Regions from separate parts of the Clostridium sp. CTA-17 genome, predicted to be linked through region 1. Evidence: riboswitches for the same ligand, from Rfam matches in the RefSeq annotation. Region 1 holds a riboswitch; the other holds the start of a gene.

Region 1 (3,194 bases):
CTAAAATTAATAAAGATGAGAGTTATAGAGATGCTTATAAAAAGAATATTTCAAGTAGAGAGTTAGAAAAAATGAGACAGGAATTAGATATAAAGGAAGTTGATTATAAATGGGGAAGTGGGCTTAAAAAGGGGAATTCACCTAAAAGATTAATTATTCATCATTCAGCAACGGATTCACCAGAAACTCCAGAAGATATTCATAAGTTTCATTTAGATAATGGATGGAGTGGAATAGGCTATCATTTTTATATAAGAGAGGATGGGACAATTTATAAAGGTAGAGATGAAAATGTAATAGGAGCCCATGCGAAAAATGCAAATTATAATACCTTAGGAATATGCATTGAAGGAAACTTTGAAAAAGAGGGTTTAAATGAAGCACAAAAAAATTCACTTGTTAGATTAGGAACTTATTTAAGCTTAAAATATCCAATAAAAGATATACTTCCACACAGGGAAGTTGTGGATACTTTATGTCCAGGCAAACTTTTTCCAATGGATAATATAAAAAGTAGCATTATTGAGGAAATAAAGAATATGTGATGATTATATAGTGAGAATTAGATTTTATAAACTTAATACTGAATTGACATGAAAAAGTTTAAATGGTAATTTATAGATATAATTTAATAAAATTCTTCAGGGCAGGGTGAAATTCCCTACCGGCGGTAAAGCCCGCGAGCTAGTTTAGCATGATTCGGTGAAACTCCGAGGCCGACAGTAAAGTCTGGATGAAAGAAGAATATCTAATAAGTTATCTTTTTATTATGTTTTATATGCATATTAAATGGAGTGTTGTGCTTTAGAATCTTTAGCTCTGAACATTTTTTTGTTCAGAGCTTTACTTTTTATACTATTTATATCTGTATCAATTATTTTGAATTGGTTAAAATTTTTATTTTTAGAAATATATTTAAAGGATTTATTTAAATCAGTTTAAAATTTTATTAAGACTAATATTCTTAGATATATTAATTAAAATTTTAAGATTCTATTTAAATAACTTCAATTACTTGGATAACTAATAAAAGCCCTGAGTTTAAATTTACTCAGGGCTTTTATTTTTTATTAGGTACTTCTAAAGAAGAATTTGGAAGGAGAGGATAACTTGGATGAATTTTTTATGAAAAAAGCTTTGGAATTAGCTAGAAAAGGAGAGGGATATGTAAATCCAAACCCTTTGGTAGGAGCTGTTATTGTTAAGGGTGGAGAAATAATAGGACAAGGATATCATGAGTTTTTTGGAGGAAATCATGCTGAAATTAATGCTATTAATAGTTCTATTAAATCTACTGAGGGAGCAACAATATATGTTACATTAGAACCTTGTTGTCACTATGGTAAAACTCCTCCATGTGTAGAAGCCATAATTAAAAATAAATTTAAGAGAGTAGTAGTTGGAACCTTAGACCCAAATCCTTTGGTATCAGGAAAGAGTATTAAAATTTTAAGAGAGTCAGGAATAGAAGTTAAGGTAGGAGTTTTAGAAAAGGAATGTATTAGATTAAATGAGATATTTAATTTTTATATTAAGGAGAACAGACCTTTTATTGCACTTAAATGGGCAATGACCTTAGATGGAAAAATAGCAACTAAGGATTTTAAATCAAAATGGATAACTAATAAAAAGTCAAGAGAGTTTGTTCATTCCTTAAGAAATAAATATAGTTCAATAATGGTTGGAATAAACACTGTTTTAAAGGATAATCCAGATTTAAGATGTAGGCTTAATAAAAATAAAGAGTTAGAAAGAAAGCATTTTAGGATAGTACTTGATAGTAAATTAAGAATTCCTTTAGATTCAGAAATATTAAAAAATCAAAGTGAGTCAAAAACCTTAATTTTTACAACAAATAAAAAGGATAAGATAAAAAATGAAAAATTAAAAGATAAAGGTATAGAGGTAATAGAAGTAAATTTAGATGAAGGAAAAATTAATATTAATCAGGTTTTAGAGTGTTTAAAAGAAAAAAATATTGATTCAGTTCTTATTGAAGGAGGAGGAATTTTAAATTTTACTTTTTTAGAAAATAAAAAAGTAAATAAGATATATGCCTTTGTTTCACCAAAAGTTTTTGGAGGAAAAAATGCTATTACTCCCGTTGAAGGGGAAGGAATAAGAAATGTTTTAGATGCCTTTGAATTTCCTGAAGTAAATTTGAAGACCTTTCATAATGATATTTTAATTGAATGTAGCCTTAGTTAATAGAAAAAGGAAGTGAATAATATGTTTACTGGTATTGTAGAAGAAATAGGAGAAGTTATAAGCATAGATAAAAATGAAAAATCATCTTTACTGAAAATAAGAGCTAATAAGGTCTTAGAGGACACAAAGATAGGTGATAGTATATCAACAAATGGAGTTTGCTTAACTATAACAACTAAGGGAAAAGATTATTTTACTGCATATGTTATGGGAGAAACCTTAAGAAAAAGTAATCTTGGAAATTTAAAAAAATCAAGTAATGTGAACTTAGAAAGAGCCATGAGTATTAATGGCAGATTTAATGGACATATAGTAACTGGCCATATTGATTCCACTGGAGAAATAATTTCTTTTAAAGATGAGGGGGAAGCAATATGGGTAGAAATTAAAGTTTCATATGAGTTAAGCAAATATATAGTTTATAAAGGCTCTATAGCTATTGATGGAATAAGTTTAACTATTGCAGAGGTTAAAGGGGAAAGTTTTAAAGTTTCAGTAATTCCTCATAGCCAGGAAGAGACAACATTAACTAAAAGAAAAATTGGTGATTTAGTAAATATAGAATGTGACTCTATTGGTAAGTATGTTGAAAAGCTTTTAGGATTTAATAAAGACAATAGAAAGAAAAAGTCTGTTTTAACAGAAGAGTTTTTAACTATTAATGGGTTTATTTAAATTGTATTTTAAAATTTAATATTTATTTTAATATATTGTTTTAGATCAAGTTTGATTTTACAAAGTAGATATATCAGTTACCAAAAAACAATATCTAATAATTTTAAAAATTCTTGAAAGGTGGTGTTGGGGATTTTTATCTCCTGAAAAATATGAAGAAGTTTAATTTAATAGAAGAGGCAATAGAAGATATAAAAAATGGGAAAATGGTTATTGTTATTGATGATGAGGGAAGAGAAAATGAGGGGGATCTAGTTATGGCTGGAGAACTTGTTACTGGAGAAAAGATAAATTTTATGGCTACTTATGGA
Region 2 (3,194 bases), on a different contig from region 1:
TATAAGGAACCTGTTAGAACAATTCCATCTCATAGAATATTAGCTATAAATAGAGGAGAAAAAGAAAAAATTCTTTCTGTTAAAGTAACTTGTAATGATGATAAAATTATAGATTATTTAAATAAAAAAGTTTTAAAGGGAAATAAAATTACTGATAAGTATTTAGAAGAAAGCATAAAGGATTCCTTTAAAAGACTTATATATCCTTCAATAGAAAGGGAAATAAGAAGTGAATTAACCTCTAAGGGGGAAGAGGGCGCTATTGATATATTTAAGGCTAATTTAAAAGCTCTCTTAATGCAAGCACCTATTAAGGGGAAAGTTGTAATGGGCTTTGACCCTGGCTTTAGAACTGGATGTAAGGTTGCAATCTTAGATGAAACAGGAAAATTTGTTGAGAATACAACTGTTTATCCAACAGCTCCTCAAAATAGAATTGATGAAACAATAAGTACACTTAAAAAACTTATTAAAAAACATGGAGTTCAAGTTATTTCTTTAGGAAATGGAACAGCTTCAAGAGAATCAGAAGAAGTAATTGCAAAGATGCTTAAGGAAATAAAAGATGAAACAGGAAAAGAGTTATTCTATGTTATAGTTTCTGAGGCAGGAGCTTCTGTTTATTCAGCATCAGAACTTGCAAATAAGGAATATCCAGACTTAGATGTAACTGTAAGAGGAGCAATTTCTATAGGAAGAAGACTTCAAGATCCATTAGCTGAGCTTGTTAAAATAGATCCTAAGGCTATAGGAGTAGGACAATATCAACATGATGTAACTCAGAAAAAACTTGATGAATCCTTAGCAGGGATAGTTGAGGATTGTGTTAATAATGTAGGAGTAGATTTAAATATAGCAACTCCATCACTATTAAGTTATATTTCAGGTATAAATGCTTCAATAGCTAAAAATATTGTTGATTATAGAGAAGAAAATGGTAAGTTTAAAAGTAGAAAAGAGCTTTTAAAAGTTAAAAGATTAGGACAAAAAGCTTATGAACAATGTGCAGGATTCTTAAGAGTTATGGAAAGCAAAGAAGCTTTAGATAATACTTCAGTTCATCCAGAGTCATATGGGGTAGCTAAGGAACTTATAAAAACTTTAGGATATACAGAAGAAGATTTAAAAAATAGCAAATTAGTAGATATAGATGAGAGAGTAAAAGCAAAAGGAATTTCTAACTTAGCAAAAGAATTAGAAGTTGGAGAACCAACACTTAATGATATTATAAAGGAAATTAAAAAGCCTGGAAGAGATCCAAGAGAGGAATTACCTAAACCAATATTTAAGTCTGGCGTAATAGAAATGAAAGATTTAAAACCAGGTATGATTTTAATGGGGACAGTTAGAAATGTATCTGATTTTGGTGCTTTTGTAGATATTGGAGTTCACCAAGATGGATTAGTTCATAAGAGCCAAATGGCAGATAGATTTGTTAAACATCCACTTGATATAGTTAAGGTTGGAGATGTAGTAGAAGTTAGAATATTAGATGTTGATTTAAAAAGAAAGAGAATTTCATTATCAATGAAAAAAGAAGGTTAAGTTAGAAAATTAATTAAAATAAGTGAAAATTTTAGTAGATAAAAATATTTAATATATTGAAATTTATATAAAAAAGAGTTAAAATTATAACAAATAAAATAAAAAAGTCTTCAGGGCGGGGTGTAAGTCCCCACCGGCGGTAAAGCCCGCGAGCTAGTTTTTAGCATGATTCGGTGAAATTCCGAGGCCGACAGTATAGTCTGGATGAAAGAAGATGAGTGTTTAATGATTTAAATTCTGAATTTATATGCCCTGATATAAGTATATGTATCAGGGCTTTTTTATTTGAAAAAAATCATTAAAGACTTAATAGCCCCAGAGGAAGTAACTTTTGGGAGGGGACAAAATGAAAACAAAAACCTTAAACACAAACAGATTCATTAAATTATCACTTTTATCTGCAATTGCAGTAATACTTATGTATATTGACTTTCCAGTAATACCTATATTCCCATGGCTTAAGATTGATTTAAGCGATGTGCCTGTACTTATGGGAGCCTTTGCTTTTGGTCCATTAGCAGGGGTAATAATAGAACTTATGAAAAATTTATTAATATTAATAGTAAAGGGAACTGGAACAGGATTTGTAGGTGAGCTTGCTAACTTTTTAGTTGGAGTGGCTTTAGTATGGCCAGCAGCTTTAGTTTATAATAAAAATAAAACTAAGAAAACTGCTATTTTAGGAATGGTACTAGGAGTTTTATGTATAGAAGTGGTAGGAATATTAGCTAATGTTTATTTATTGCTTCCAGCATACGGTATGGCTATGTCAAAAACAGAGTTAATGCAATATGTAACAGTTGGATTAATTCCATTTAACGGAATAAAATCTATATTGGTTTGTGGAATAACATATGCTTTATATAAAAAGGTTTCTGTATCAATATTTAAGGTTGAACCTATGCTAGATAAACCAAAACAAATGAAAGAAAATTTAGGATAATAGAAAGGGACTATATCAAAATGATATAGTCCCTATTAAAGGATATGTATTAAAATAACTTTTATAAAACTTACAAATATATTCTGAGAATTACTAGATTTCGCTAAGAATTTATAATTATTACTCCGAAGATATTACTAAAACTTCGAAACTTGCTTCGCTTCGAACAGTCTCAGTTTTTTAACGTAATATCTTCTGCGTAATAATTTAAACTCTAAAGCTTATCTAGATATTCTCTTCATAATATTTGTAAGCTTTTTTATTGTATTTTAATAAAGCTCTAATATAAAAATAAATACTAATAAAAAATATATGCTAAATATCATGTCTCCACATTATTATGGCATTTTCTTTTGGATTATTGTAGAAGTTTTTTCTTATCCCTTCTTCTTTAAATCCATGTTTTTTATAAAGGGATTGAGCAGGAATATTAGACTCTCTAACTTCTAATGTAAGGGAATTTATATTATTTTCTTTACATAAAGTAATTAGATTATCTATTAAAAGATTTCCAACTCCTTGTTTTCTATATTCAGGATGTACTGCTACGTTAGTTATATCTCCCTCATGAAAAACAATCCACATTCCAACAAAGCCAATAACCTTGTCTCCATGTAAAGCAACAAGATATTTTGCTAGTTTATTAGAAAGTTCTTTTTCTATAGAATCTATATTCCAAGATTCTGCAAGACTAAGTTTACTTACT

What was found. Region 1 has a riboswitch for FMN ahead of ribD (bifunctional diaminohydroxyphosphoribosylaminopyrimidine deaminase/5-amino-6-(5-phosphoribosylamino)uracil reductase RibD). Riboswitches for the same ligand answer to the same signal wherever they lie in the genome.
Region 2: another riboswitch for FMN. It lies ahead of ACYUCG_RS09245 (ECF transporter S component); the one in region 1 lies ahead of ribD (bifunctional diaminohydroxyphosphoribosylaminopyrimidine deaminase/5-amino-6-(5-phosphoribosylamino)uracil reductase RibD).

Annotation. Positions count from the first base shown of each region.
Region 1 is NZ_BAAABF010000005.1:166,293-169,486, forward strand. Features, by position in the region: gene ACYUCG_RS10365 (peptidoglycan recognition protein family protein) at 1-545, shown strand, start outside; FMN riboswitch at 634-749, shown strand; gene ribD (bifunctional diaminohydroxyphosphoribosylaminopyrimidine deaminase/5-amino-6-(5-phosphoribosylamino)uracil reductase RibD) at 1,111-2,208, shown strand; gene ACYUCG_RS10375 (riboflavin synthase) at 2,230-2,883, shown strand; gene ACYUCG_RS10380 (bifunctional 3,4-dihydroxy-2-butanone-4-phosphate synthase/GTP cyclohydrolase II) at 3,036-3,194, shown strand, end outside.
Region 2 is NZ_BAAABF010000004.1:243,071-246,264, reverse strand. Features, by position in the region: gene tex (RNA-binding transcriptional accessory protein Tex) at 1-1,545, shown strand, start outside; FMN riboswitch at 1,648-1,765, shown strand; gene ACYUCG_RS09245 (ECF transporter S component) at 1,892-2,488, shown strand; gene rimI (ribosomal protein S18-alanine N-acetyltransferase) at 2,804-3,194, opposite strand, start outside.